DNA from 2 places in the Exiguobacterium sp. MMG028 genome. Region 2 is predicted to be linked to the other one. Evidence: a T-box and tRNA genes for the amino acid it is inferred to sense, from the RefSeq annotation. Region 2 holds a T-box; the other holds one or more tRNA genes.
What was found. The T-box of region 2 lies ahead of glyQ (glycine--tRNA ligase subunit alpha). A T-box ahead of a tRNA ligase gene usually reads a tRNA of that ligase, here a tRNA-Gly.
Positions count from the first base shown of each region.

Region 1: it has a tRNA-Gly gene. The T-box ahead of glyQ (glycine--tRNA ligase subunit alpha) is inferred to sense a tRNA for this amino acid. The anticodon was not compared.

Region 1 is NZ_JAQJIN010000004.1:100,347-116,474, reverse strand. Features, by position in the region: gene PJK55_RS12875 (GNAT family N-acetyltransferase) at 1-43, shown strand, start outside; gene PJK55_RS12870 (DUF368 domain-containing protein) at 117-926, shown strand; gene PJK55_RS12865 (methyltransferase family protein) at 961-1,515, opposite strand; gene PJK55_RS12860 (NAD(P)/FAD-dependent oxidoreductase) at 1,695-2,741, shown strand; gene PJK55_RS12855 (VOC family protein) at 2,754-3,167, opposite strand; gene PJK55_RS12850 (hypothetical protein) at 3,270-3,641, shown strand; gene PJK55_RS12845 (hypothetical protein) at 3,708-4,577, opposite strand; gene PJK55_RS12840 (hypothetical protein) at 4,852-5,079, shown strand; gene PJK55_RS12835 (hypothetical protein) at 5,265-6,179, opposite strand; gene PJK55_RS12830 (LCP family protein) at 6,376-7,599, shown strand; gene PJK55_RS12825 (NAD(P)-binding oxidoreductase) at 7,679-8,386, shown strand; gene PJK55_RS12820 (PspC domain-containing protein) at 8,407-8,625, shown strand; gene PJK55_RS12815 (aldose 1-epimerase family protein) at 8,663-9,517, opposite strand; gene PJK55_RS12810 (TlpA family protein disulfide reductase) at 9,592-10,158, shown strand; gene PJK55_RS12805 (DUF3006 domain-containing protein) at 10,208-10,414, opposite strand; gene PJK55_RS12800 (MBL fold metallo-hydrolase) at 10,822-11,622, opposite strand; tRNA gene PJK55_RS12795 (tRNA-Gly) at 11,779-11,852, opposite strand; tRNA gene PJK55_RS12790 (tRNA-Gly) at 11,867-11,940, opposite strand; gene PJK55_RS12785 (hypothetical protein) at 12,071-12,430, shown strand; gene PJK55_RS12780 (hypothetical protein) at 12,433-12,987, shown strand; gene PJK55_RS12775 (DUF3805 domain-containing protein) at 12,984-13,397, shown strand; gene PJK55_RS12770 (SH3 domain-containing protein) at 13,441-15,783, opposite strand; gene PJK55_RS12765 (alpha/beta fold hydrolase) at 15,954-16,128, opposite strand, start outside.
Region 2 is NZ_JAQJIN010000001.1:298,107-314,234, reverse strand. Features, by position in the region: gene PJK55_RS01675 (sugar ABC transporter substrate-binding protein) at 1-196, opposite strand, end outside; gene PJK55_RS01670 (sensor histidine kinase) at 193-1,947, opposite strand; gene PJK55_RS01665 (4-hydroxy-3-methylbut-2-enyl diphosphate reductase) at 2,077-3,030, shown strand; gene PJK55_RS01660 (Nif3-like dinuclear metal center hexameric protein) at 3,073-4,185, opposite strand; gene PJK55_RS01655 (tRNA (adenine(22)-N(1))-methyltransferase) at 4,185-4,901, opposite strand; gene cccA (cytochrome c550) at 4,998-5,336, opposite strand; gene rpoD (RNA polymerase sigma factor RpoD) at 5,469-6,563, opposite strand; gene dnaG (DNA primase) at 6,599-8,410, opposite strand; gene PJK55_RS01635 (pyruvate, water dikinase regulatory protein) at 8,538-9,380, opposite strand; gene PJK55_RS01630 (helix-turn-helix transcriptional regulator) at 9,367-9,996, opposite strand; gene glyS (glycine--tRNA ligase subunit beta) at 10,017-12,071, opposite strand; gene glyQ (glycine--tRNA ligase subunit alpha) at 12,064-12,957, opposite strand; T-box leader at 13,023-13,202, opposite strand; gene recO (DNA repair protein RecO) at 13,253-14,002, opposite strand; gene era (GTPase Era) at 14,006-14,914, opposite strand; gene PJK55_RS01605 (diacylglycerol kinase family protein) at 14,945-15,292, opposite strand; gene ybeY (rRNA maturation RNase YbeY) at 15,289-15,765, opposite strand; gene PJK55_RS01595 (HD family phosphohydrolase) at 15,743-16,128, opposite strand, start outside.

The sequences.
Region 1 (16,128 bases), on a different contig from region 2:
CTATATGAAAAAAGAGACACGCTCGACTCCTTTCTCGGTCTAAAAGCGGATGCGCAAACGCTCGTTCTCGACTATACTAAGTGCTTGAGGAAAGATATATGTAAAGGAGATACATTATGGAGTGGAAGAATATTTGGCGGGGAATGGCCATGGGAACGAGTGATTTGATTCCTGGTGTAAGCGGCGGTACCATCGCAGTTATTTTAGGCATCTATGATCAATTGATTGAAGCAATCAGCGGTGTATTCAGCCGATATTGGAAAAAGTATATTGGTTTCTTAATTCCGCTAGCGATTGGGATGGGAACAGCCATCATCGCCTTAAGTCGAATTATCGAGTATTTGTTGCTCGAGTATTATGCACCGACACAATTCTTCTTTATCGGATTGATTTTAGGGATCATTCCGTTACTTTTTGTAGAGTTTAAGTCACGTGCATCGATTCGTCCCATTCATGTGATTGCCATGATTGTAGCAACGGTACTCGTAGCGAGCATGGCGTTTCTCAATCCGGTTGATTCGTCTATCATTACGGACGTTACCTTTGGGACAGCACTCCTCTTGTTCTTGTCTGGGTGGTTAGGAAGTATGGCAATGTTACTTCCTGGAATCAGCGGGTCATTCGTGTTGTTGCTGATTGGGGTGTATCCGACAGTGATCAGCGCCATCTCGAACTTCAATTTGCTCATTATCGGAAGTGTTGGGGCAGGCGTTGCGGTCGGCTTTATTGTCAGTAGTAAGGTGATTCGCTATTTGTTGGCGAATTTCCCAGGAATGACGTTTTCGGTCATCATCGGATTGGTAGTGGGTTCGCTCGCCGTTGTATTTCCAGGAGTGCCGGCTACGGGGCTCATGTGGGGACTCAGTGTCATTGCGTTCATCGCAGGGATTGTTGTCGTCCGATTGCTCAGTCGTTACTCCGTATAAAACAGCAAGGAGTCCGGGATCACCGGACTCCTTTTTAATAGATAAACGGAAATAATCGTTTGCGTGACTTTGACCATGATACATACGATTGACCGAAGTGACGGGTCAGCATCCCTTCCTCAATCCGAATCCGATATAGTAACGCAAGAGCCGTAAGACCGGTACCGATCAAAGCGACTGCCCAATGAAGAAAATACAATGAGAACCCTAACGTAATGAATAGTAAACCTGTGTATAAGGGATGGCGTAAGAAACGATAGGGACCAGAGCTGACGAGTTCGTCTTGAGGACGAACGACAACGTGTCGGGTGAATTGATGACGAAGGTGGAAAATTCCCCAATACCGTAATGATACACCCGCTATGTAAAACGAAAGAGCAAGTATGCGTTGAGCCATTGATGGACGCGCCTCAACAAAGATTGAATAGATGATAGACAAAGAGAACATGACAATCATCGTCGACGCTACGAAATAAAAGCTTTTTCGCTCGACGGAACCGTCCGTTGCCTCTTTTCGATTACGAAATTTCCATGTCTCCACAAGCCAAAAACAGGACACGATGATCAATGCAAGATCCATCCACTCCATAGCGCACATCCTTCCTTTTGATTCATCTTTCCTTACCCGACCTTTGATGAAGAAAAACCAAAGGCGAATGGTGTTGGGAAAAAGTTTGTAAAAGACAAAGAAACGAGTTATCATCTAATGAGAATGATTATCATTTTTAAGGTGAGTAGATCATCTACATAGAAGGGAAGGATACGACGATGGGCGAAGAACAATTCGACGTGACGATTATCGGTGGGGGTCCGGCAGGATTATATGCTGCTTTTTATAGTGGATTACGAGGCATGAAAACAAAAATAATCGAATTTCAACCTCAACTAGGTGGAAAGCTGCACGTTTATCCAGAAAAAATGGTGTGGGATGTAGGGGGGCTCCTTCCGACGGCGGGAGCAAATCTGATCGATCAACTCGTCCAACAAGGCCTCACCTTTTCGCCGACAGTCATCCTAGGGGAGAAAGTGGAGTCGATTTCAAAACGTCAGGATGGATTATTCGGAATCGATACGTCGAATGGTCATCACGTATCCAAAACGGTGATCGTCGCAACCGGGAGCGGTATTCTGAAACCACATAAGATCGAAATCAGCGGAGCAGAGCGATTTGAATTGTCAAACCTTCATTATACGGTGAAGTCACTAGAACGATTTAAAGGGAAGCGAGTCTTGATTTCAGGTGGTGGAAATAGTGCCGTCGATTGGGCCAATGCACTCGAACCGATTGCGGAGCAAGTCATTTTGGTTTATCGAAAAGAAGAGCTCGGAGGTCATGAAGCGCAAGTCGAGAAGATTAAAGAAAGCCGAGTCGATTGTTGCCCCCAGTCAAAAGTCACGGACTTGATTTCTCATGATGGGCAATCGATTCAGCAAGTGCTGTTAACACAGATTGACACGGGAGAAACAAGTGTGGTCGATGTCGATGAGGTCGTCATCAATCACGGGTATGAACAAGATGCGGAACTCCTTCGGGACAGTGAATTGAACGTCGAAATGGTCAATGGATTTTATGTGAAAGGAAACGCGGGGAGTGAATCGTCCGTTCCGGGATTATATGCTGCAGGTGATATTCTGACGCATGAAGGAAAGGTCCATTTGATTGCAGGGGCATTCCAAGATGCGGCGAATGCGGTGAATCGGGCCAAAACGTATATTGACCCGAATGCGACCGCTACGGCAATGGTCTCTTCTCATAACGAACGTCTAAAAGAAAAGAACCGTCAAATCATAGAAAATACTTTCTTGAAGCAGTAAGAGCGACGTCTCTTACTGCTTTTGCGTAGGATAATCACAAAGCTCGGTGATGACACCGCCCGAATGACGTGGGTCCATATAGATCAAACGGCGACCCTTTGCGGTCGTACGTAGTGTGTCTTCTAAAAAAGTGATGCCATTTTGTTTGTGTGTAGCGATGGCGATGTCTAAATCTTCTACACGATATGCGATATGATGGACGCCTTTTCCTCGTGCTTTCATGAAACGAGCGATCGGACTCGTATTACTTGTTGGGCGCAACAATTCGATGACATCCTCGCCGATGTGAATGACAGCTAGCTCGGTTTCCACCCCAATGGCTGTATTCGTATAACGGTCAATCAGTTCTCCACCAAGCACAGTTGTATAAAATGTGATCGCTTCGTCTAAATCACGGACGGCGATTCCAGTATGATCGATTTGCATAAACATTCCTCCTCAACCTTCAGTTTGCCTAAAGTTGAACAAAATGTCACTTCACAACGTTTCGACCATATCCGATATAATAAGAGAGGGAGGGACAGCGAAATGAACGGAAAAATCACAATGGGATTGGTGGGCATGTTCGCCCTAGTATCATTTGTGTTTGGACTCTCGCTTGCGACGTTTGTCGATTATCGCATCAATGAAGAGCAAGTTGTGCTCGAACGGTTAACCACCCATAAACAGATTGGTCCGACGGAGTTGCTGTCTACCGAGGTCGATTTTCATTTGAATGGATCGAATTATGCGATTCGTTTCAAGGATGAACCGAACATCACGTATTGGTTCAGTGTCGTAGATCGCCAAATCAAATTTGATCGGATTGAATCGCTCGATTTGAGAGACACGGGACTTCGGACAGAACTGTTTAAGGAAATGCCGCCTTTGGCGATGGAGTCGACAACTGCTGCAGAATAAAAGACGTCGAATGAACAACTTTTTCGTGTGAGAACGAGTTGATACAATCGACGTCTTTTTTATTGATCAATAGAGTGGAGTCGGTAGCACTTGTTGTGTAAGCATATATATCCCGCCTGACGATACTTGAGCACCTTGCTTTCGAAGTGCAAAATTCAAGTCAGATTGCAGGTTGGTCGTAGAAATACGAGCCTCGTCGATATATCTGAATGCATCGTAAAACTTTTGTTGAAGAAAGGAAAGGGCATCCCGCAACATAGACTCGTCACAATCTAATTGAATTTCTTGGACGCACACGTGATACATATGTAGTCGTACTTTCATGATTCCGATTGGTTGGTGACACCAGTTTAATGTGTAGAACAGTGTTTGTTGCCGAGTTTCATGTGCGAATTGTTCATCCGTCATCGGGATGGCGCCCGGTAAGACATGACAATGCGCATTACGAAAAGTGAGCCAATCCGCTCTTCGTGAGTAATCCATCAATTCAAGTGTCCAGTACGTATGCGATACTTTCTCACAAGGAATGAATGGCAAGTGATACGTATTCGTTTGATGGAATACTTGAAACCCAGTTGCCTCATATATTCGAAGCTTATCTTGATTATGATAGTCCTCTTCCTGAAGATAATACGTAATCGGGTGTGTGGTTTCTCGACTTCGTTCATACATGACTCGGTCAAGTAACCCGCGAAACATATGACGATCAATATATGACACCTTTGAGAGTTGAATGATTTGGAACGCTTCTAGATGTTCGTCGTTCGCAAAGAATGCAGCTAACGGTATATCTTTATTTAAGGCGCTATACACGTGATGATGGGGAGGCAAGGAAAGAAGCGGGGGTGTCTTTGATAAAGGGTATAATGTTTGAATAGAGATACGTTTCTGAATAGGTAATTGCCTACATTCTACAAAGCGTAGTGCTCGTTTCAAGGAGAATCCTTCTTTCTGAATGAGTTAATAAGTACAATTAAATTGTAAGCGCTATCTCACTTGAAGTTGTATGGCATTCTCATGAAACCTGATTGATGAAAATAATCAACAACTTTCATAAAAACATGAAATTAAATAGATTGTAAGCATCCGATTCAGAAAAACTGATTAGTTACGCTGATGGATCTGTGAGTTTCGTCAAATGTCAGACGTGACGTGCGTCGAAGACATGATATACTTAATCACAATGAAACCAATCAATTAGGAGTTTATGATGAAATATATTTATCAACTGATTCTCGTATCTATGTTGTTCATGATTGGTGCGCCCACGACGGTTATGGCCGAAACAGAACCAGTAGTGATTCATGAGAACATCATTGTCGAAGAAGAGGTAGAAATTCACGAAGGATTTCAATCACCCAATGAGATGGTGTATGTCTTCGTATTAATCGTATTATTATCAGTCGTCGGTTTAGGAATTATGAATACGATCGAATAACGTGAAAACGTTCACAAAAATGCAATAAGTCATTTGGTAACGGTTACAATCGTTACTTTATACTTATATGTGTAGGAAGAAAGTTCTGCACCAACTTTCTGTCCTCCTTTTCAAATGAACACCCCTCGTTCATATCATGTATTGGAGTCAACCGATGTCATCGATTGACTCCCTTTTTTGTCTATCTAAAATCGAATACGTTTTTCTTTTGCTAATCGTTTTAATCGTTTTGTTTCATCCGTATGGCCATGGCTCTCTAAGAAATCGACGTAGACACGGAACGGTTCGGAACGATGTGAAAAGAAAGGGATATACTCTGAAAATAGCTTCTGTTCGGCTTCTTGTAAATTTCCTTCGGCGACGAGGAGGCGGAGCTCTAACATTTTAAGAGCTTGATAGTTTTCAAGTGCGGTATCTTCTGTCTGGGATTTTTCCAACATCCGCTCACACAGTTTGAGAATGCGTGCGTGAAGAATCTTTCTCGTGTTGGCTTGGCTGTGTTCAATCGGCAAGGTTGATAATAAGTCGATTCGTGTGGAATCCACGTCTTTTGGCACGTGGAGGGCAGTATATAAAGCGCGGTCAATCCAGACGGTATCAATGGGTGCGTCTAGTTGGTAGTAGTGGATGAGTTTTTGGAGCATCGTGACTTGTGAGATTTTCAATAGGCGAAACGGGTCGCTCGTTGAAAAGAGAGGTTCTTCTCCGGCTGACGTTGACAGAAGATAAAACATCTCTTCATACATCGTGCGTGCCTCAGTATATTCTTCGGCATAGTGGGCTAAATCACGGATGATTTTTTTGGCGTGGATATACCAATTTTTTTGATCACGGTCGGACATGACTTGATTGGGACGAATATATAAATGTTCATATGCTGAATCGACAAAACGTTCAGCTAACGTAATCGTTTGTGAGAGCGAATGACGCTCTTCCGAATGTTTTTTTTCTTTATAGCGTGTGAACTGGCTGATCATAAAATCAAAGTCTTGATCATCAATCACATCTTTTGGAGTATGACGATACATCTCGACCAATAAATCACGTAACGTCGCCTCACCATATTGCTCCAACAGCATGCGTAATTTTCCGATGCGCATCAGCTCTCCTCCTTTCATTCATACTTGTTGTATGCATCTCTGATTTGGGCAGACACCAATTAATATTCCTTTCCCGGATTTCATCTGAAACAATCATATGGTCTCATGCTTAAGACGGATTTTCCTCAGAAACGTTGTCAGATCAATGCGGGTTCGGGATAATAGAGAAAAATTGATAAAGTTGAGGATTGAAAATATGAAAGATGATCAACGTTTATCGCGTGTAGAACGTAGAAAGCGCGAACTCGAACAACAAGAACGTGAAGCGTCTCGTTTGAATGATGAGCAATCATCGAACGAGCGACCAAATATAAATGAAGTTTCCGAACGAAATCGACAACACGAAGGAACACCTCCTCAATCGGAGCATCCTTTCTTAAACGAAAAATCGTCAGAGTCGTCGAAACCAAATCAGGGAACATCGAAAAACCGGCGAAAACGGATGCCTCGAATGCTGTCATTCTCAAAACCAAAGCGCAAAACGTCTCGACCTAAGTCAAATCATGCTGCGCAGCAATCGAGACCGTCCAATCCGTCAAAACCATCAAAACGTGAAGTCGACCAATCACCAAAACCAACAAATAAACGAAAGCGTAAATGGAAAGGGAAAGTGGCCGTTTTTCTCATTTTGATGCTACTTGTTGGAGGATATGTGGCGACTTCCCCGTTCACGTTCCTCATTATGGGAAGTGACGCACGGGTGGGGGAATCCCTCTCGGGGTCCCGCACAGATTCTCTACAATTGATGGAATTTGTCCCTCGTTCACGTACTGTTCAAAACGTGTCGATTCCACGCGATACGTATACGGCCATTCCATGTGAGCCAGACCGGGATGGCGATAAAATCACCCATGCTTTCGCTTATGGTGGTGCAACGTGTACGGTAGGTGCTGTTGAAGGACTGACCGATGCGTCAGTTGACGGACAAGTCGTGATCACATTTGAGTCGTTCATGGAATTGATCGATTTGATTGGTGGTGTCAATGTGACAGCAACGCATTCATTCAGTGAGAAAGGGTTCAACCAGACGTATGAGTATACGGAAGGTGTCTCTTACGCGATGGATGGAGACATGGCACTTGCCTATGCGAGACACCGTAAGTCGGATACGGACGGTGCCCGTTCGAATCGTCAAACCGAAGTCATGACAGCCGTCGCTGAGAAATTGGCTAGTCCTTCGGGCTGGACGAAGATTCCGGCAACGTATCGTTTCATGAAAGAGGAAATGGGTCTTGAGATGAATGTCTTACAAATGGCGTCTGTCGGTCTGACGATGATCTCGAACCCGGACGTGAATAAGATGCAAGTTGAAGGACAAGATGCCTACATCAACAATGTCTATTACTACGAACCTTTAGAAGAGAGTGTGCAATCCATTCGGGACGCCCTCGATTTATCGATGTGGGGCACGGTCAGATAATTTTAAGAAAAGGGTTTGATTCTGACTTGAAAGAGGAATTTTAAACAAATGAACTACTCTTTTGAGGAGGGAAATTTGAATGAAAGTATTAGTCATTGGAGCAACAGGAAAGATCGGGAAACGTGTATTGAAAAGTCTAGCGAAAACCCATCAAGTGACCGCTTTAATTCGTTATCCTGAACTACAAGCAGAGTACGAGAAAATGGGTGCGCACGTATTGACGGTTGATGTCGAGAAAGAACTTGAGAAAAAAGTTCATGAGGCGACAAGTGGACAAGATGCAGTCATCATTGCGGCGACTGCCGGCGCAGACGGATCGAGTACCGAGATTGAACTGCTCGACCGAAACGTCGCGATGAACGCGATTGATGCTGCTAAAAAAGAACGAGTACGTCACGTCGTCTTGCTCAGTGCATATGGCGCGGACCAACCGAATGCCGCACCAAAAGAACTCTTTAACTTTCTGTCAGCAAACAACGCCGCCGACGAATACATCGAACATAGCGGTTTGAACTATACGATCATTTGCCCAGTGACCATTGTCGATGAACCGAGTAAAGGTTCCATCGAAGCATCTGAAGACTTGAACGATGCGGACGGTGCGACGATTTCCGAGACAGATGTCGCGACTGTCATCTCTGCATCTCTTGACAACCGTGGATTATACGGTCGCCGAATCGAAATCAAGTCGGGTAGTACGCCGATTAATGAAGCGCTTGATTTTGAAGGCCGTGGAGAAGTGGCAAACGGAGGTAGAACGACGTTACGCCGACCACAACGATCATAACGAGTTGAGGAGAAGATGACATGGAACGAAAATTGTATAAAGATCAGAATAATAAAATGATTGCCGGAGTCTGTTCGGGGCTCGGGAACTATTTAGGAGTGGACGTCACAATCATGCGTGTTCTGTTTGTGGCAATGGCACTATTAGGTGGTCCAGGGCTTCTGATTTATATCGTTCTGGCCATCATCATGAAAAAGCCGCCATCAGAATATGAGGCGGAACAAGAAGATCGTTTTTAACGAAAAAAAGCAATCCGACATGACTGTCGGATTGCTTTTATTTTTCGATGTATAAGGTGTAGCTTGCTTCGAACGTCTCGTCTGGGGCAAGGAGTTGAACTCCTTCTTTGTGTAGAAAATCTTTTCGGTGTCCTTTATAATCTGCGTGACCGAACCACGGTTCAAGACAAACGAATGGAGCATCCTTATGGGGTGGTGACCAAATGCCAAAGTGAGTAAATGAAGGGCTTTCCATCACGATTGCCGTGCCTGACGGCTGATGACGTAGTGCAGCGTACTCCACATTTTCGAAAATCAATGCATCGTCGTCAAATAGGGAATGGGTAAGCGGAATGTATTGCCGATCACCTAGTGGTTGATAGGCCCCTGTCAAATACGGTCCCTCTAATAGATAGCGGTCAAGTGTACGTACTTCTCCGAAGTCGATCGTATAGTCCTCGAACGCACCACCCTTGAAAGGGATGTTGAATGCGGGATGACCACCGATACTGAACGGTAACATGGTTTCACCCGGGTTATGGACACGATAGGTGACAATGACTTCTTCTCCTACAAGTTGATACGATACGTTCAGAGTAAACGGGAAAGGGTAATGTTGACGTGATTCAGGCGTATCTCTCAAGGTGAAACGAACGGAAGTTTCAGTCGATGATTCGATGTCGAAAATCGCATCACGAGCAAAGCCGTGTTGACTCATCGTATACGTGTTGCCTTCATATACATATTGATCATCCAATAATCGCCCGACAATCGGGAAAAGAATGGGGGCCTGTCGTCCCCAGTACGTAGGATCACCTTGCCATAAGTATTCCGTTTCGTCTACTTTCCAACTAGTCATCTCAGCACCCTGTGCCTTTAACGTAATCTGAACATTTTTGTTTTGAAGTTGCACAATACATACGCTCCTTTACGGTTTGTGATAAGTTAAGTGTAGAAATCTTAAGTAAAACAAACAAGGGGTAAATGATGCGCTTACAAAGAATCGTAATCGGAACGCTCATCCTTCTATTGATTGCTGGGCTTGCCTACAAGGGCTACGAAGAATATATGACGACACAAAAGAAAGAAGAAGCGGTTCCAATCGTCCAAAATGAATCGGTATTAGGAGGGCTCGAAGTGGGGCAACAAGCTCCGGAATTCACCTTGAATACGCTAGAGGGGGAGAGTCTGACCCTTTCACAGTTCCAAGGACAGCCGGTAGTCATTAATTTTTGGGCTTCTTGGTGCCCGCCTTGTCGAGATGAGTTCCCTGAACTGGTTTCGTTTGAAGAAGCGACAGGCATTCCGGTTCTCGGTGTGAATGTCACCAAAAATGAACGACGAGGAAAAGCGGACGTCGAGGCTTTTTTACAGGAGTACCCGGTTGATTTTCCAATCTTGTTAGATGAAGAAGCGGTCGTAGAGCAACAGTATCGTGTCGTCGCGCTACCGACAACGTACGTGTTAGATGAACAAGGAGTCATTGTGGCGAAGCAGACGGGTCCCGTCGACGAAGCGTGGATTCAGCAACAGATTGAAAAGACGTCAATGTGATATTTCAAAAAAAGCTGAACGATCTGCCCTTAATGGGAGGGCAGATCGTTCAGCTTTTATAGTGTTGCTTGATCAATGCATCAAAATTTGGGGTCATATCTTCTTCAAGATAATAATGATGATTGTCTCGAATGATTGTATCACCAACACGTGCTTCGGAAGGTAAGAATCGTCTAGGAATGAAACTTGAGCCGTTATTCCATCTCAATACGGCATATTTTCCCTCGATTCGCACCAATGTACCGTACTTAATCATGCCTCTTCCTCCTCGACGAGCAGCTTCTGTCTCTTTTTATCCTTACATCATGTATTCCCACATTCCACAAAAGCTACACATTTTTACGAGTGTCTGTCCAATCGGACAAGGGAAGTTATTCCAAGAAACGCAAGAGGATAAATTTGATAAATGTGAAGGAAGTTTGAAGAAAACGCTTTCTTTTTTTAAAATGGTCTTCTATAATGAAAGCACGGGGTGATTATGACGAAACTGTGAACAATGGGGGGATGGTCATGTTTTCTTCTGCAATGATTGGGTTACTCGCTCTGACGGGAGTAACGATCTATGGGGTTGACCGTATGTTCACGGTCCGCTCAGAACGCGTCACAAAGAAATAGGTCTACATAGGGGGAGATCGCAACGTCTTGGGGAGACGTTGCGATTTTTTAATAGTCTTGTTGACGAGACCGGCGATCGGTCTCTTTTTGTTCCACCATTTTTCGATTACGTTCATGGACACGGTCGAAAAAAGAATGTTCTGGCCACATAGGAGACCAGTGGCGCTCTTCGGGAAGTGCTAAGATGTATTCTTCTGCCGCACTCAAACGTTCAATCATTTGGCTACGATTGTCGCATAGGTCACCATGTCCAGGCACGAACCATTGAACTTCATGTTCATAAATGAGAGTTTGCAACGTTTGTAATGTTTCGAGATATGCGGTCGGATCATGCTCGATAAAAGGTGGCTCGATATTCGAACCGTAATCTCCGCATACGAGTAGGTGCATCGGCTCGATTAGAACAGATAGGTGAGTTGCATCATGACCCGGTGTCGGGATGAACGTAACGGGTAACGATCCAAGTAGAAGTGTCTGATTCGGTTGGACCACGATATCGATATCAGGCTTTTGAATCGGGCGATCGATGTAGTGCTGTTCATAGAACTCGCGAATCTCATCGAGCTGATCGGACGAGTCGGCATCTACAAATGCCTGTGAGGCAATCGTTGTCGCATCCTTAAAACCATAAGCCCCGATAATATGGTCGAAATGATGATGGGTGAAGATGACGTAAAGTGGGCGATCATCGCGTCTTAGCTCGATATCCCGACGAATCGTGGCAATTTCTTCAGGAAGCCACGTAGGGTCAATCAAAAGAATGGCGTCTGGTGTATCGATCAAGGTGGATGTCGTTCGCATCAATGCACTTTCATAAATCGTGAATGATTGAAGTTTCGCTTGAATCAAAAGAGTTCCTCCTCATCTGATTAGAGTCATTCACTCTTTTCCCCAAAACAATCAATGGAACAACAAAAAAGCAGAAAGTCAGAAGACTTTCTGCTTTTGCAAGGTCTCAACCGTGCATTGTATGTGTGCGAGAGGTTCTCGCGTATATGTCGATATTGGAGCGGGTGAAGAGAATCGAACTCTCGTCATCAGCTTGGAAGGCTGAGGTTTTACCATTAAACTACACCCGCATGAAGAAAAAATATGGAGCGGGTGAAGGGAATCGAACCCTCGTCATCAGCTTGGAAGGCTGAGGTTTTACCATTAAACTACACCCGCGTTACGTCTTAACGTTACTTTGATATAATAGCATATCAGATTCTATTTGCAAACCCTTTTTTAAAAAACTTTTTAGGTTGCAGAATCCTGTCCACAACGAAGATAATAGAAAAAAGGGGAGAAATCAAATATGAGTGAACGAAAATCATATTTACAACTGATGGGCGAAGGATTTCGAATGTTGAAGCAGTCCAAACAAACGGATCAAACAGTGTCTCTTCGAAGCTGGACGTTCTCGATTCATCATGACAACGAATGGTATGTCGTGTTACGTTCGAATCGGGTCAAGTGGGTCGGATTGCCGAGTCATACATTTAATATTGCTCTTGATTCGATTCAAATTGGGAATCTTCGAATTATACGTCACCCTGAATCGAACGAAGTACGTTTGACAATCGATGAAGAATGGGGATTGGAAAATAAGGTTGTTTGTGACAACCTAGAATGGGAAACATTCGTCGATGCGCTCAAACAAGTGAAGGGGGAGTAAGCGTGAGTGAAGAGAGGTTGTATCGAATGGAAGCGGAAGCACGAGGGAGTGCTTGGCGGGCCCGGGTTCTAACAGGAATTCAGCGATTTCGATTTTACAAAGGCGAATTGCTCGCACCATCGAACCGGCCGTATGTCGTATTGAGCATTTCGCAAGATGAAGGGTCTTTACCTGATCTGATTGAAACCGATATGGGCATCCTCTTGATTCATGAGCGAGTCAGTCCAATCTTTATGAATGTCTGTCCATATGACGTTCAGCTCGTCCGTGTCGAGCTTCATACAAGTACAGGGAAGACGGATCGGTATTGCGCGCTTAATGTGCTCCGACGCTTTGAAATCGAATACCTCGAACACTCGAACGAATTTCGCCCGTTGAGTACGGATCGATTCTATTTCCTATCTAATCAAACGGTTCGAATGAACTTATTTGGACATATGATTGCCCAAGATGTAAATAGCCAACGTCTGTATGTGACCGAACGACTAAAATATGCACTACAAGCAAAAATGGTCACAGGACTGGCATTTAAGCAAGTAAAGGAGAAAACAGCATGAAAGAGTATGAAATTGATGGGTGGTTCCGCCTGACGTATCCGGAACATTACGAATACAGTGAAGAAGAAGACTACGTGAGCTTCTATTCAACAGAAGAGGATGCGCAAGGAACGCTTCAAATCTCCATCTATGAGTCTGAGGATTCACAAGAACCAAGAGAAGCTGTCTTACGCGAGTTAAACACCTTTTTAGGAGAGTTCCCAATCGACGTAAAAATTGCGCCAAGCGTGACTGACGAGACAGGTGACATGACGACGGCTTATGCGAGCGGCATCGAAGATGGGATGCATTTAGATGTCTGGTCTTTGACGGACGGAAAACGCCTTTTATTCATGACGTACGTTGCCGATCAAGTGACGAATGAAAAAATGGAGATTGAATCGATCATCGACTCAGTCGAATGGACATAAAATGAGACACGACGCCAAGTTAGAGGCGCGTGTCTCATTTTTTTTATTGATATTTTGGAACATCGAAATTAAGTGTATAGGCATCGAGCGATTGATAGACGTCATAGATCTGTCTCGTTTGAATATCTGCCCAAGCAATATTCGTTGCATATTGATGCGTGCCTGGAGAATCAGGGTTATAACGCATCTTATAAAGTGTGTTTTGTTTGTAAGTTGGATGATTAATGTAGCTAGAACCAATCCAATAGGCTCCGCCAATAATAGCTTCTTTTGGAGAAAACCATTTCTGTTCGAAAGCATATTTGGCTCCATTTCCAAGAGGGTCGCTGTCTGTTGCTTTAATCCCATACATATTGTATACGGTTTTGGCAACAGGGCGTTCTGGATAGATACGTTCTCCCTTTGAATTAATTAGGGCGTTTCCATCCTTATCTACAGGAACACCGGAAGCAAGTAGTGAAGTACCGTTCCCTGTCTCATGGAGCGCATGTGATAATAGATATACCTCGTTTATATTGTATTGTTTACCAGCATCCACAAAAGCTTGCCCTTGACCATGGAGAGTTCCTTTAGACGCAAGAACTTTATTTAGTGTAGTTGAAGTGGTGCCAGCACTCTTTGAAAGATTTAAAAATTGATAAAATGATTGAGAGTTGATATCAATTTTTGAAGGATCAATATACGAAGTGATTTCATTCAAAGATGCTCGACGCCAGATTTGATCGTACACTTGAACGTTGTAGCCTGAAGGACGACGATATTCGATTGAGTAGAAATTTCCGATTTGTCCAGTTACTTTCACAATTTCTCCAGTGTGTAGTTTTCCATAAGAAAAAGCATCGTTATTCGTTGTTTGAAGAGCAGAAGCTGTTCCAATTAAATCTTTTGCCTGAATATAACCTGTCGAAGAATTATATCGGACTTTCAACCAAACCGTAGTGCCGACTTTAACACGTCCTACTCCTTCAACTATAGTACTAGTAGGTATTTTAGATACTGGTGTTGAGGTGACTTTAGGTTCTTTTTCAAAATTTACTGTCCTTAAAGTAACCATTTCCTTCTTTGTGATAATACCATTACTTCCGGTTACACTAATATATGCACGTGGGATGTAAGCAGGTTTATAACGATGAGCATCTGTCTGTGCAATATTATTGTATTGAATCCTAGCCATATCCGAGATTGATATTGGATATGTTGAATATTCAATAATTTGGGGAATTTCATCAGCGGAAGTTGGAACTGTGTAACCTAGGTGAATATACTTCCCCGCGTATTCTCCTTCTACAATCATCCCCCAAGAACTATTTAATAAGGATTTTACTTTAACAATTGTATTTGTGGGAATTGAACCCATTATTGAACTTGAAGTATTAGGTTCTTGACGTACATTTAAAGCGTAGGGCGATTCTGTGACGTTGATTTTCACTGTGATTTCTGGCCCATAATTTGAAGTTGGATTATTAGAGTAATCCCACGCTGCAGAATAGCCTACTTGACCGTTATACATAATTTTATACCAGGTGCCATTTGCGCCGTGCTTGGAGTAATAACTTACTTGTGCACCTTGTGGGATATTTGTAATTATTTTCGAGGTGGATATGGTTGATTCATATAAATTTGTAACCTTGTTAGCATATAGTGTAGAAGTAGATACTACATCCTTCCAGTCAACAGAAACATCCCATTTTGGAATATATCCTCTTAATGAATCATTCCTTACCTCGTACCACGTTCCATTCGAGCCATGAGAATTAATAAAAGTCAACTCATCTCCAGGCGAGAGGTTTTTGATAGGAGTAGATTTTGAGTATGCAGCGGAATACAAAGTTGAGCTTTTAATGGCGTATAATGGACTTTTTCCTATATTCCAGACCGGGACATATCCAATTTTTCCATTGTAGTCAATTTTATACCAGGTATTATTAGCTCCATGTGAAGATAAAACTTTTACTGCCTCATTCTTTTTAATAGTCGTGATGGTAGGAGCAGTGCTGACGAAATTGCTTTTTAAACTCACTGAATTTAATGTTATTTGAGTATTTGTCAAGTTAAGTGTTTGAAGGACCGATGGTGCTTTTGTTAGGTAAAATGAAGATACATAGCCTATCTTTCCTTCATATTTAACACGGAACCAGGTGTTATTCGCACCGTGTGAAGATAAATATTGAACTTCCTTACCTTTAGGAATAAGTAAGATAGTTGATGAGTAACGAGAATAAGAAGACCTCATATAGAGATTTTCGGTAGTGGTATACGTTGATGTAGTTGAAGCTGTAGTACTTTGCTGACCTGTAAATGCATACGATTTCTCTGGAGTGATACCGCCAAAAAGTGAAGTAGTGACGATAATAACTACACTTAATTTAAAAAAATTTGATTTCAAGTTTGATTTACCCCTTTCAAATATGTAGATAATTTTCACTATGCGGTCTAAGTATAACGTACTTAAATTTTGATAAGAAGGTTATCTTTTAAAAAAGAGGTGAATCCTTGAAGTGAAATGTATGAAAAATGGAAAATAAAAAAGCTCCTTCAAAAAGGAGCTTAAACCATTTAATGGGTTTTGTTTTGTTTCATCCACATGAGTATGTCTGACCATACTTGTTCCCGGTCCGCTTCACGCAAAATTTCATGTCGGGCATCGTCATATGTCGCAACGGACAGTTCAACGTCCGCCTTGCGATATTTTTCGATGATTCCGTTCAATCCCTCTCCGTCATGGATCACA
Region 2 (16,128 bases):
TGAACCCTTTCTGGTTGGCCGTATGGACGAATGAATCTAACAACTTATTGGCATGTTCATGCTTGTCACTGACGAACACGAATCCGACTTCTTTTTCATTTGTTTTTTGCTCCGGTAATTGAATCGATGTGATGAGAAGGATTGTCATGGCCCAAACAATTGGTAACCAAAACCAATAGTGTTTGAGTTTTTTCATGACGGATCTCTCCTTGGAATTTTAATCAACATCGCTGTCCCTTTGTCGACGACACTGTCAATTTCCATCGATCCGTTCACACTCTTCAAGTATTCTTGAATCATGTAAATCCCAAGACCGTTTCCGTTGTCTTTCGTCGTGTTGAATGCCGAACCGACTGTCTTGAGTTGTTCTTCTGTCATCCCAATCCCGTTATCTTCAATTAAGAACCGATATTCCTGCTCCGTAAAGAGGACGGTCACGACAACACTTCCCTCTGCGCCTTTCGACTCGACAGCCTCGACCGCGTTTTTGAACAGGTTATAGATGATTTGAACGAGCATATCGAACGAGGCATAGAAAGGAGGCATGTCATTCGGAACGAGTAATTCCCACTTGGTCGGACGCTTATAACATTCAGCATCCATCAAGAATTCGAGTCGCTTCGCAAAGTCTAACATATCAATCCATTCTTCGTCTCTTCCTGCCTGATCAGGTTTGGCGAGTGTCAGCATCGTCGAGATTAAATCATTCGCCCGCTCCAACTCTTTGATGGCGACGTCTACCATGTCTTTATTGCTTTGTCCTTCTCGTGCCAACTGTAAGGTGATATGCACCGGTGTGAGCGGGTTTCGAATCTCATGGGCAATCCCGGCTGCCAATTGTCCAAGTGATGCTAGCTTTTCTTGATGTAAAATCAATTGTTGCTGGCTCAACTGTTCACGCCTTGATGTTTCCATCCGCTGGGCGTAGTCGTTATACGTATCCAGTAACGTCTCGACTTCTTTTGAACCGGTCCTCTCGAGCGTGATGGCACCGAGTGACTGTTGCTTCTTGATCTGATTGACAAGTTCGACGAGCGGGTTCGTCAACGTTCGCGAGAGCAACAATCCGACAAGGATGCTCAAGAAGAATGTCACAAGTGCAATCATCAAGTACTGCCAACGCGTATCGTAGACCGTCTCATATACGGAGTCATTCTGATGTTTTGCAAGCATACTCCAGCCACTGACTCGCGCATCCGGTTCGTACATCATCGTGTCTTCTTCCGTACTTAAAATCGTACGTGTACTCCGTCCTAGCACGTCGTCAATGACTTCACGTGACACGCGACGTTCTGCATCTGTGACCAAATTGAACGACGTCGTCAATACTTCTCCTTGTTCATCTAACAGGTAAAGAATCATGTCATCATTCGATGACTCGAGCGACCGACGGTACAAGTCAGAGTTGAGCACACTGATGCTTCCCCCAAAAATACCGATTGGTCGGTTGTCTTCAATGACGGGAACATATAAGAACGTTCCCATGTCCCCACTAATCATGATAGGGTCACTCATATATAATTCTTTTCCACTCGCAGTCAATACTTCTGCGAACTTAGGGTCCCGTTTAATCACAGAAGATGAAACTTGACGCTCAGAATACCATTTAAACGAATTCTTGCTGACATCATAATAAAAAATCGATGTAAAACTCGTTCGTTGATTTAAATACCCTGTCCGGATCCGCTCTTCAATCCACGGTTCGTTCCCGACATAAGCTCCAAGATAAACCAGATCCTCATACAATTTACCGAGTCGGGACTCGACATTTTCAATACTATCGTCAATCGCATAGTCAAATTGCTCTTTCGCAAGCTCTTCTGCACGAGACACCGTGACGCGATCAGCAGAAAATGCAAGTGACGAGATAACAAGTGCTAGAATAATGATGATAATAAACGTAATTTGGAAAAAATATGATTTTCTAAGTTCACGTAACTGTTTCATTCGATTCACGATGTCCCTCCTTTCTAACCTAAAAATTATAGCATGAATACACGCAAATCTTTTCGTATTTTCGAAACAATGTTAGACTAATATGTATGAAAGCACTTCGAAAGGAGCCTTCGTCTTCATATGAAAGTTAAAAAAATTAGTCCACGCGGATATTGCTATGGTGTCGTTGATGCCATGAAACTCGCAAATGAGGCAGTTGCAAATCCAGATTTGCCACGCCCGATTCATATACTCGGAATGATTGTCCATAACCGTCATGTCACACAGGCGTTCGAGGATCTCGGTGTCAAAACCGTTGACGGTGAGGACCGGATGCAGGCGCTTGAAACGATCGATCGCGGAACGGTCGTCTTCACGGCGCACGGGATTTCCCCACTCGTCCGTAAACGTGCCATTGAAAAAGGATTGACGATTGTTGATGCCTCTTGTCCTGACGTCCTCGTCACACACGACTTGATTCGGGAAAAAACAGCCGAAGGATATGACGTCATCTATATTGGAAAACATGGCCACCCAGAACCAGAGGGCGCGATTGGAGTCGCACCGAACCATGTTCATTTGATTCAATATGACCATGAAATCGATCAGTTACCGAGTCGGTTATTCGATCGGAAAATTCTCGTGACGAACCAGACGACGATGAGCCAATGGGATGTCTCTGCACTGATTGAGACGATTCAGTCCCGCTATCCACACGTTGAAGTGCATAACGAAATTTGTAATGCGACTCAAGTTCGTCAAGAAGCCGTGGCCGAACAAGCCGGAGACTGCGAATTATTAATCGTCGTCGGCGATCCAAAATCAAATAACTCGAATCGTTTGGCGCAAGTCTCTAAAGAGATTGCCGGCACAAATGCATATCGCATCGGCGATTTGAGCGAACTTGATTTGAACTGGCTCGAGGGTGTCGAGACCGTCGCCGTGACGTCTGGCGCATCTACACCGACACCAATCACGAAAAAGGTCATCGATTTCTTGTCACAGTACGACCCAGAAGATTTGAGTACACATGATAAAACACCATATCTCGAACTTCGCAGTATCTTACCGAAAGTAAAGGCATTACGTAAGTGAACGAATCCCCCATTCTCAACGAGAAAATGGGGGATTTTTTTGTCATCTGAATTGAAACGGGTTCGTGTTCGCTTCGGAAATCATCAACTCGACATCAATTTTTGCTTTCTGAAACTTCTCTGTGAGAATCCCGACCACGCCATGCTTCATGACACTTTCGACATGGTGTCCTGGGTCGACGACCGCGAGTCCTAACGCCATCGCATCATGCGCCACGTGGAAGTATAAATCACCCGTTACGTAAGCATCTGCTCCTTTGAAATGTGCAGCGGAAACATATTTGTTTCCGTCCCCTCCAAGTACAGCCACTTTCTCAATCAATCGTTTCGGGTCTCCGACGAAACGGACACCTTCCACTCCAAAGCTTGTTTTCACATGGTCAGCGAACGCTTCAAGTGTTAATGCCTGTTCAAGTTTACCGATACGTCCTAAGCCATATACGTGCCCTTCAATCTCATCTCGAATCATGTCGTATGCCACTTCTTCATAAGGATGAGCATCTTTCATCGCTTTCAAGACTCGCTTCTTCTGACTTTCGCGAACGACCGTCTCGATTCGAATCTCATCGACTTGTTCTGTCTCGTGAACTCTACCAATGAATGGAGTCGTTCCTTCGAGCGGAGTGAATTGTCCTTTTCCAGAAACACGGAACTGACAATCCGCATAGTCTCCGATATGTCCGGCACCTGCTTTGCCTAATGCACGTGACACGGCTTCTGCGTGTGATTCCGGCACGAACACCGTTAATTTATAGACTGGCTCCTCATACGTTGGTACGAGTACTTTTGTGTCGTGCAACCCGATTGCTTCACTCATCCAATCGTTCACACCGCCAACACAAACATCTAAATTTGTATGTGCCACGTAGACCGCGATGTCATGCTGAATACATTTCATCGTGATTTTCCCTGCCGTAGAACGATCATTGACTTGAGATAACGGACTAAAGATAGGCGGATGATGGGCAATGATCAAATCCACCTTTTTCTCAATCGCTTCATCCACGACCGATTCAAGCACATCGAGCGTTACCATGACCCGCTTGACCTCTTTATTGAGCGATCCGATTTGCAAGCCGATTTTATCGCCTTCGACTGCTAAGTGCTTTGGCGCAAACTCTTCAAACAACTGGATCACTTGATTGCCGTTCGCCATTACTGACTCACCTCTCTCATTTTGTCACGCATCCGTTTGAATTCGATTTGTTTTTGAACCAACGCCTCTGACTGAATGCCATCTGCCATTTGACCGAGTACGTATTCGAGCTTATCCGCTTCACGACTCCACTTCAGTTTGAACGCCTCAGGGCGTTCCTGAATCAAATATGGACCGAATAATAGTTGCCAAGTCCGTTCTGTGAGATCGTCACTATACATCGTCTCAGACCCTTTTTCGCCGACGAGAATCTCATATACTTTATCATTTTCTTCGACAATCGCTTCTTCAACGAGAACATATCCGTTCTCAAGTAGCCAACTCCGAACGTGTTGTCCGTCGACATTCGGTTGAAGAATCAGACGCTCGACTGCACCGAGCTTCTCTTTCCCGGATTCTAGAATCGAACGAATCAAACTGCCTCCCATCCCACAAATCGAAATACATGTCGCTTCGTCTTCTTGTAGTACAGCGAGACCATCACCGAGACGCACATCGATGACTTCTCGGGCTCCAATCAAGTCCACTTGCGCTTTCGCGGCCTCCATCGGACCAACATTTACTTCGCCAGCAATCCCTTTTGAAATGATTCCTTGTTGAAGAGCATAGCATGGCACATATGCGTGATCTGAACCAATATCAGCGAGCACGCTTCCTTTCGGGATATAATCGACAACTTGCTTCAAGCGCCGATCTAAGATGACACGTTCTTGCATGTAAGACAACTCCTTTGTTCTACTTCTTCCCTAGCGTATCGAATTCTTTACACTTCGACAACAAAAAACGCACCCCGCTACGGAGTGCGCCACTTCTTATTGTTCAATCAACCAGTTCGCAAGCACTTCTGCTTCTTCAGCTGATGCAAGACCTGCAGGCATCGCACCTTGTCCGTTGACAATGATGTTTGCGATTTCTTCTGGCGAAAGACGATCGCCAACACCAGTAAGTGCTGGACCAACGCCACCTTCAAGGTTTCCGCCGTGGCAACCTGTGCAACCCTTCGCTGCATATAACTCTTCTGGGTTCATTTCAGTGACTGCTGGACCTTCAGCCGCTTGTTGCGCCTGATTCACACCAAAATACGATAATGATACCATGGCAATAATTGCGACGATTGCGATTGCCGCAAACGGTAACAATGGATTACGCATTGTAGTTCCCCCTCATGTTCATTCCAAATTTCTATCCAACACTATTTTACTCAAAAAATAATAAAGAAGGAAGGAAAATCACTCATTTTCCTTCCTTTCTTCTAAAACTTCACACTTTATTCAAATATGAACTTAATCGAGGAAGTCTTTCAAGCGTTTAGAACGACTTGGGTGACGTAATTTACGAAGAGCTTTCGCCTCGATCTGACGAATCCGCTCACGCGTGACGCCGAACACTTTTCCGACTTCTTCAAGTGTACGTGTACGACCATCGTCTAAGCCGAAACGAAGACGAAGAACGTTTTCTTCACGGTCCGTCAACGTATCGAGCACGTCTTCTAACTGTTCTTTTAACAATTCATAGGCTGCCGCATCTTGTGGGGCCATCGCATCTTGGTCTTCAATGAAGTCACCGAGATGTGAATCGTCCTCTTCCCCAATCGGTGTTTCAAGTGACACCGGTTCTTGCGCGATTTTTAGAATCTCACGTACTTTTTCAGGTGTGAGTTCCATCTCTTTCGCAATCTCTTCTGGAGAAGGTTCGCGTCCGAGATCTTGGAGCAATTGACGTTGAACGCGAATCAATTTGTTGATTGTTTCGACCATGTGAACCGGGATCCGGATTGTACGCGCTTGGTCAGCAATCGCACGAGTGATGGCCTGACGAATCCACCATGTCGCATAAGTCGAGAATTTGAACCCTTTCATGTAGTCGAATTTTTCGACCGCTTTAATGAGGCCCATGTTTCCTTCTTGAATCAAATCAAGGAAGAGCATTCCACGACCGACATAACGTTTCGCAATCGAAACGACGAGACGAAGGTTCGCTTCAGCAAGACGTTTTTTCGCTTCTTCGTCTCCTTGCTCGATTCGTTTCGCAAGCTCTGTCTCATCTTTCGCACTGAGAAGGTCGACACGACCGATTTCTTTCAAATACATTCGAACCGGGTCGTTGATCTTAATTCCAGGTGGTACCGATAAGTCGTTTAAGTCGACTTCTTCATCTTCTTTTTTCGCAGGTGTTTCTTCTGCGTCAGCTGCGTCCTCTGTGACACGGATATCTTTCGCTTCTAAATCTTCGATGAAGTTATCAATGAAATCCGAGTCCACCTCAAAATGACTGAGGCGGTCTTGGATGGCTTGCATTGAGACGACGCCTTTTTTCTTTCCTAACTTTTCGAGCTCTTCTATGGCGTTAAATAAATCCTCTTTCTTCTTCTCTGCCATTTAGCAGTTCAACTCCTTCCAAACTTCATCCACGTTCATCGTTCTCGTAGACGACGACTACGGGCAATCAATTCTTGTAGCTTGGACGCCTGGTCAACAATACTTTCGGCGTCTTGAGCGATTTCCCTTTTTGCACGCTCGATTTGACGTTGCTCCTCATAACTGTTTATGACCCGAATGTATTCGTCTAAAACCTCTTCAGACAGTTCATCCGGTCCAGCCATCAGTCGGATCTCCGCAAAACGCATCGCATAATCGGGACGTTGGTCGCAGTAACGCTCCATAAACGGTAACGTCACTTGATCGAACTCATCTTGTGTCATCGTCTCAGAGACGATTTCATATAATGCCGAGCCTAACATACGATGTGTTTCATCCTGATAACGGAGCCCTAGACGATCGCGTACGAAACGGACTTGTTCCGGTCCGGTCAACATGGCACGTAACAAATACTTCTCTGCTTTCATCCAGCGGGGTTCGCCCGTTTTACTCGAACGCTTTCGTACAGGTTCCGCAGGCTCCATCGAACGGACGGGTGTCGATTCGCTTAACGTCGGACGAGGGATTCTCGAACGAAGCGTCTCAATCGGAATCTCAAATTCATCCGCCAGTTTTTTCACATATAAATCTCTTCGAATCGAATCATTCGTCTTACCGATCTCTTCAAGCATAGATTCAATAAAGCGAATCCGTTCTCCTTCTCGGTTCAAGTTTTTTCCTCGTCTGAGCATGCGATTCATAAAATCGAGCACGCTCAACTGTTCCGTCTCGACAAACTGTTGCCAATGCGACGCCCCGTGTTGACGTATATAATCATCCGGGTCTGTCTTTTCGGGTAACGGTAAAACTTGTACATCGAGAGGTGATGACTCTAATAAGCGAATGACTTTTTGAGTCGCCTCTTGTCCCGCATGGTCTCCGTCATAACAGATGATGACTTCTTCCACGATTCGTGACAATGCTCTTGCATGTTGTGGAGAGAAGGCAGTCCCAAGTGATGCCACAACTTCTTGTGTACCCGCTTGCGCGACTTGTAAGACATCTACGTTCCCTTCTACAAGGAAGACTCGTTTTTTCTTACGCATCAATGCCCGGGCTTGAGAGAAGCCAAATAGCAATTCACTCTTGTTGAATAGCGGTGTTTCAGCCGTATTCACGTATTTTGGTTGTCGGTCATCAATCGCACGTCCGCTGAAGCCAACGATGGTGCCGTCTCGATCCGCAATCGGAAAGACGACCCGTCCTTCAAATCGGTCAAAATATTCACCGGATTTGGACTTCGAGATTAAACCTGCCTCAACCATCACTTCTAAATCAAACCCTCGCCGCTCCAACAACTCGACAGTAAAGCGCCGTTGGTCTGGGGCAAATCCAATCTTGTATTGCGCAATCGTTTCTTCCGATAAATCACGGTTTCGCAAATACGACAATCCCACTTCGCCAGCTTCCGTTTTCATCAAGACTTCATGGTACAAGTCCGCGACGAGTCGATGTGCATCACGCATTTGTTTGCGCCATACTTGTTCACGTGTGAGTTCTTCGTCCCCTTGTATACCGTCTACTGAAATATTCGCGCGCGTTGCTAAGCGCTCGACTGTCTCAGGAAAAGATAATCCTTCCGTCTCCATCACGAACGTGAACACGTTCCCTCCGGCACCACAACCGAAGCAGTGATACATCCCTTTTTCAGGTGAAACGGAAAAAGACGGTGAGTTTTCGGAATGAAATGGACATAACCCGACAAGCCGATGCCCTTGTTTCTTTAATTCGACACGCTCGCCAATCAATTCGACGATATCTGTCGCTTGCTTCACTTCTGCGATGACTTCATCTGGTATCCGTGGCATCTTGACCACTCCCTGTTTCCAATCTCGCAACGAAACGGAACGCTCATCACGTTCCGTTTCACTGTACTGTCAATACTCTATTATACCCTCTCAAAGCAACGATTACTAATTGAAACACTTATGCACATTAGTCGTCTTTTGATTGTTCGAGATGACGTAAGATAATACCCGCCGTCTCTTCGACCGCCTTGTTCGTCACATCGATCACATCACAACCGATTCGTTCATAAATCCCGCGAGCATATTCGAGTTCTCGGTTGATTCGTTCAAGTTGTGCGTAGTCCGCTTCCGGTTTCAAACCGAGTGACTTGAGGCGCTCCATTCGAATCGAAATCAACTTCTCTGGAGAGATGATTAACCCGACACACCGTTCTGCCGGTAAGTCGAATAACTCCTCTGGAGGTCGTGATTCTGGTACGAGCGGGACGTTCGCGACTTTATATCGCTTCAATGCTAAATATTGAGACAGTGGTGTCTTCGATGTTCGTGAGACGCCGACAAGTACGATGTCGGCTTTCTTCAGACCACGCGGGTCTCGACCATCGTCATATTTGACGGCAAATTCCATCGCTTCGATTTTGCGGAAATAATCATCGTCCAAGCGATAGATGAGTCCCGGTTTTTCACGTGGGGCTTCTTTCAGTTGTCCCGATAAGACATCGAGTAAATCACCAAGCAAGTCAACCGTCTTGACCTGGTGTTCTTCCCCGAGCCTCATGAGAAGCGCGCGATGTTCTTCATTGACGAGCGTGAATGCAATGATTGCGTGTTGCGCCTTCGCTTGTGTAACCACATCGATAATCGTCTGCTCATCCTCAACGAATGGGATTCGGAGCGTTTCGATTGCATTCTCATGGAATTGGATACTCGCTGCTCGGACGACGAGCTCACATGTCTCTCCGACCGAGTCACTTACCACAAAAACGAGTTGTTTCGTAGTCAAATCGGTTTCCTCCTCAAATCGACTCATCGTTCGCTAACGCAATGAGCACCTTCGTCATGTTCGTTTTCGTCATCCGACCGAGAACAATCAATTTGCCATCCTTCTCTTCAACGACAGGCATTGCATCGATTTGCTTCTCAATCAATTTCATTCCCGCACGAATCAATGTCTCGCTTTTCTCGCAAACCGTGATATTCGGCATGCGTGTCATGATGACGTTGACCGGCAATTGATCTAAATCTTGATTCCCAATTGCTGCGCGGAGGAGGTCTTTACGTGACAGTACTCCTACGAGTTCTCTGTCACGTCCGACAACGAACAGCGAGCCCACATCTTCTAAGAAGAGCGTGACAATCGCATCGTATACCGTCATCTCATCCCGAACGACTTTCGCAGAGGACATAAAATCTCCGACCGTTAAGGAATCTAGCTTTTCGCGGAGCATCGACGAATTCCGTTTGCCAACGAACGTGTAGCCGACGCGAGGCCTTGCTTCAAGTATTCCTGTCATCGTCAAAATCGCAAGATCTGGACGCAAGGTCGCACGCGTCAGCGATAATTCCTGCGCGATTTGCTCCCCTGTAATCGGTCCATTTTCTTTTACAATCTCGACGATTTTTTGTTGGCGTTCATTCAGTTGCATAGCCAACCCCCTCTAGTTTGTTAGAGTACGAGCGCGTTGAAGTCTGCGACACTCTTAATCGTCGTAGCAAGTCGGTTCATTTCGTGGAGTCGGTTTTGGCGTACCGCCTCGTCATCACTCATGACCATTGTATGTTCGAAATACATCATAATTGGTGATTCAAGCGTCTGAAGAAGTTGAAGCGCTTTGTTGTAGTCTCCTGTTTGAACGGCAGTCATCGCTTCAGGAGCAGTCTGTTCGATCGCTTCATGTAATGCAACCTCTTGGTCGTTTTCAAACAATGACGGATCGACGTCTCCTGGCTCACCTTTTTTCGAGATATTGACGACGCGTGACAATTGCTCGATCAATGACTTCGCGTCCGTCGAAACGAATTGTTGAATCGCATGTGCACGAGCATCAAGACGGTCCACCGTAAGCGTAGTCGTCAACACGGCATCAATCACGTCATAGCGAACCTGCTGTTCTTGCAAGCGATATTTCAAGCGAAGTGTAAAGAACTCCACGAGCTGTGCCTTGACTTGTTCTTTATCGGCTTCATAGAGTCCTGCCTCCAGTTGTAATTCGACAACTTTCGAAAGAAGTTTGTCGATTGAGAGATCGATCTTCCAATCCCCAAGGATTTGTACGACCCCTTGTGCTTGCCGACGAAGTGCGAACGGATCTTGTGAACCACTCGGGATCATGCCGATACCAAAGAACGCAGCAATCGAATCGAGCTTATCTGCGAGAGCAAGCACGGCACCTGTTGCCGTCTCCGGAGACGAATCACCAGCGAAACGTGGCATGTAGTGCTCACGAATCGCCGCAGCTACTTCCTTGTCCTCACCTTGTTGAAGGGCATACTTCTCACCCATGATTCCTTGAAGCTCTGTGAACTCGTAAACCATCTGGCTGACAAGATCAAACTTATGAATCGCACCAGCACGATTTACTTTTTCAAGGTCCGCATCAAACAAAGGAGCAAGGGCTTGTGCGATTTCGGTCACACGTCGCGCTTTCGCACCAGTCGTTCCTAATTTTTCGTGGAAAACGATTCGGTCGAGACGTGCAAGCTGATCATCGATTTTTGTCTTCTTGTCTTCTTCGTAGAAGAAGACCGCATCCGCAAGACGCGCACGGATGACCTTTTCGTTCCCACGTGCGACGTTTTCAAGATGATCGGCGTTCCCGTTTCGAACGGTAACGAAATAGTTTTTCAACGTTCCATCAACATATACCGGGAAATAGCGCTGGTGCTCTTTCATCGTTGTAATGAGAACTTCTTCCGGTAATTCAAGATACGTCTCATCAAATTCACCAAAGAGGGCAGTCGGCCACTCGACTAAGTTCGTGACTTCCTCTAACAAGTCGGCATCAAGCGGAATCGTCCACCCTTGATTTGTCGCAAGCGTTTGAATTTGACGTTCGATTTCGGCTTTACGTGTCTCGTAGCTTGCCATGACAAATGCAGCCTCTAGCGCTTTCACATATTCAGCAGGTGACTCGACGACGACATCTCCCTTGCTGAGGAAACGGTGACCTCTCGTCACATTCCCTGTTTTCACGCCTTCAATCGTAAAGTCGATGACGTCTTGACCGGAGAGGGCAATCAACCAACGAATCGGACGCATGTAGCGTAAACTGCTCGTTCCCCACTTCATGTTTTTCGGGAACGTCAAGCTCCGAACGACATCTTCAAGGCCATTCAATAACGACATCGTATCTTGACCCGCCTCATGACGTTCTGCGAAGACGTATTCAACACCTTTTTCTTCGGCGAAGTATAAGTCTTCTACTGTTAATCCACGACCACGAGCAAAGCCTTCTGCCGCTTTCGACCAGTTCCCTTCAGCGTCTTGAGCAATCTTCTTCGCAGGCCCACGAAGGGTTTCCGTCAAGTCTTGTTGTGTTTCTGCCACGTCGCGAACGATTACAGCTAAACGACGAGGTGTAGAATACACATCGATTGAACCAAATTCAACACGCGCTTCTTTCAAGAACGCATCGATGCGCTCTGCCAATTGCTTCTCTGAGCGCAAGACGTATTGAGCCGGTAATTCTTCTAATCCAATCTCTAGTAAAAGGTCACGCATTCAAGTCACCTGCTTTCTCTTGTTTCAAAAGCGGGAAGTCAAGGCGTTCCCGTTCTTCGATAAATTTAGCAGCACATGCACGTGACATATTACGGACGCGTTGGATGAATCCAGTACGTTCTGTCACGGAAATCGCACCTTTTGCGTCTAACAAGTTGAACGTATGTGAACATTTCAAAATGTAATCGTACGCAGGGAAGACGAGATTTTCTTCGAGAGCACGTTTTGCTTCCTTCTCATATGTGTCAAATAGCGTGAAGAGCATATCGACATCTGATAACTCGAACGTATATTTCGAATGTTCGAACTCAGGCTGGTAGAAGATGTCTCCATACTTAAATCCATCCGTCCAAACGAGGTCGAATACGCTCTCGACTTCCTGAATGTACGAAGCGAGGCGTTCGAGACCGTATGTGATTTCAACTGCAATCGGGTCACACTCAATTCCCCCGACTTGTTGGAAATACGTGAATTGCGTGATTTCCATCCCGTTCAGCCATACTTCCCAACCGAGACCGGCTGCTCCGAATGTCGGGTTTTCCCAGTTATCTTCGACGAAGCGGATGTCATGCTCGAGCGGGTTGATTCCAATCAACTCGAGACTTTCTAAGTACAACTCTTGGATGTTGCTCGGCGACGGTTTCATGATCACCTGGAACTGATGGTGTTGATACAGGCGGTTCGGGTTCTCCCCATAACGTCCGTCAGCCGGGCGGCGTGACGGTTCCGTGTAACAAACGTTCCAAGGCTCTGGACCAAGGCTTCGAAGGAACGTCATCGGGTTCATCGTCCCTGCTCCTTTTTCCACATCGTACGCTTGCATCGTCAAACAGCCTTTCGATGCCCAAAAGTTTTGTAGCGTGAGAATAATCTCTTGCACAGTCATGTGCTTCATAAATGACACCTCCAATAGTATTGAAACGACAAAAAAACGCCCCTATGTGCCTAGCACATAGGGACGGGATTGATTCCCGCGGTTCCACCCTACTTGCCCCAACAACGGGGCCACTCTTAAAAGATGTGGGCGCTCTGGAATCGCCATTCACTCTTCTCATGACGCTCGGCTCACACCACCCCGAACTCGCTTTATTCATGACAGAAAGAGTTACTTTTTTCCTTCATCGCGCACGCTATTTCATTTGTCTAATCGTAACTCATCGTATCGAATTCAGTTTGAAAAGTCAATCCTCATTCAGATGAAGCCGGATCATTTGGTCGAGCACTCGTTTCGTCTTCAATCGGAGTCCGCTATATGACTCCATGTATACATCAAAGAGTTGACGCAAGAGGAGTCTAGAGTCGTTCGATAACGGTACGTTCCGAAATTCTGACAGTTCGTGTTTACTCATCAAGTAAAGCAATTTGGCGAGACGTTCTGATAATGGAACCGCTCCCTCTTCTCGATGCCGCCCACATAAAAAACCGCCAGAAGCGACCGAGAAATACATCGGGTCCGTCACGTCCCCACAGCGGACACACCCTGTCAGCACAGGAGAAACACCTAGAAGATGCAAGATACGCAGTTCGAGATGATGGGTGATCACATCTGCGTCCATGCCCGCATTCAATGCTTGAAGCGCATCCTGTAAAATCCGAAAGAGCGGACGATTTTGTACCCGATCCTCGACAGACCGGTCGACGAGCTCTAACCAATACATGGCGTACGCCATCCGATCGACATCTTTCCGGATTTCCGGATAGGACGTCATAACATCGGATGATTTTAACTGAGCGAGCCCACGGCTAGAGGGGAAAATATACACACCTTCTACAAACGGTTGGCTCGAGGCATGAAACCGACTCCCCGGTTTTTTTGCGCCTCGTGCCATAATCGCAACTTTGCCAAGCTCTTCTGAAAACAATGTCACGACTTTATTCGATTCACCATAATTGACGGTACGAATGACGATTCCCGTGACTTTTTGTAACATGGCTTAATACTCGTCGTCGCGGAAACCGAGGTCACGAAGCTGACCCATCTTGTTACGCCAGTCTTTCTGTACTTTGACCCAAAGGTTCAAGTACACTTTCGTGCCGAGAAGTGCCTCGATGTCTTGACGAGCATCTGTCCCGATTTCACGGAGCATCGTCCCTTTTTTCCCGATGATGATTCCTTTTTGTGAATCGCGTTCCACCATGATGACGGCTTCAACATCAATCATCTCCGAGTTATCACGTTTCTTGATTGATTCGATTGCCACAGCGATCGAATGCGGGACTTCGTCTCGCGTCTTATGCAACACTTTTTCGCGAATCATCTCTGAGATGATAAATCGCTCCGGGTGGTCCGTCACTTGATCAGCCGGGTAGTACATCGGTCCTTCAGGTAACAATTTCTTAATTTCTCCTAGGAGTGGTTCGACGTTATTACCTTGTAATGCCGAGATTGGCACATATGCTGCGAAGTCCAATTCATTTGTATATTGCTCAATCACTTTCGGCAGTTCATCCGGGTGAATCAAGTCGATTTTATTCATCACCAAAATGATAGGTGTGTCGAGTCCTTTCAATTTTTCAATGATGAAATCATCTCCGGCACCACGAGGTTCCGTCACGTTCACCATGAAAAGAATCGCATCGACTTCGCGAAGGGCGTTCGTCGCCACTTTCATCATGAAGTCGCCGAGGCGGTGTTTCGGTTTATGGATTCCCGGTGTATCGATGAAAATGATTTGAGAATCATCCGTCGTATATACACCTTGTACTTTATTTCGTGTCGTTTGTGGTTTATCCGACATGATGGCAATCTTTTGACCGATCACGCGGTTAAGGAATGTCGATTTCCCGACGTTCGGCCGACCAATGATCGACACGAAACCAGATTTAAAATCTTCTTGATACATAATGCACCTGCTTTCTCAATTTCAGAACTCTTAGTATAGCACGTTCCATAGCCTTGGACCGAATATAATGAGTGCTGTCACAGCCGCTCCGACTGAAGCGACGAGGACGGCACCCGCGGCCACGTCTTTCGCCTGCTTCGCGAGCGGATGGACATCTTTTGTGACAAGGTCGACCGCCCGTTCGATTGCCGTGTTCATGAGCTCTAAACTCAGGACTAGTGTCACCCAGGCAAGGAGGACGAGATTTTCCATCCTTGTCGTTTGTAGCCAAATCGCGACAGCAAATACGAGCAGGGCGGATATGAGATGGACACGCATATTCCGTTCTGTCCGAATGGCATGGAGGATTCCCTCACATGCCACACGAAACGGTCTCACACGTTGCCTCGCTTCAACTCGAAATGAGTGAGAACTTCCTCTTGTCTTGCGGTCATTTCCGCCTCTTCCTCTGGCGTCATATGGTCATATCCCAACAGATGGAGGAATCCATGGATGGCCAAGAAACCGAGTTCTCGCTCAAAGGAATGTCCGTAGTCCGCTGCTTGTTCGCGGCATCGTTCCACCGAGATGACCAAGTCTCCGAGGAGATGCGGTTCGTCCTCATCGAGTGTGAAGTCCATTTCGTCTTCGCCCATCTCATCAAAGGCAAAGCTGATTACATCAGTCGGGGCATCTTTGCCTCTCCATTCCCGGTTCACCTCATGGATTTCTTCATTCGTTAAATAGGTGACCGACAATTCACTCGGTTCTTCTACCTCTTCTAATTGTGCGGCATGTTTCAGAATCGACTCGACAAGCTCGATTTGAGACACCGTCAACAATTCATGTTCATCGTTCGAGATGATTTGCATGTAGTTCTCCCTCTTTCTTTAGTTCTGGATATTCAATTCGCTCGTGGAACAAGCCCGTCAACGTCTCGCATGCGCTCTCACCGACGCGCCAAATTTCTTTTGTCGTCAAATCGCAGTCTTCAAACTGTCCGTCTGCCAGTTTATCACGGATGATGGCACGAACGAGCATCCGGATTTTCTCCGGAGTCGGTTGTTTTTGCGAACGAACGGCCGCTTCGATTGAGTCGACAATCATGACGACCGCCGCTTCACGTGTTTGAGGCTTTGGACCAGGATAACGATATCGGGACTCCACCACTTCTTTCTCCTGATCTTCTTTCGCTTTGACAAAGAAGTATTTCAATAAAGATGTACCATGATGTT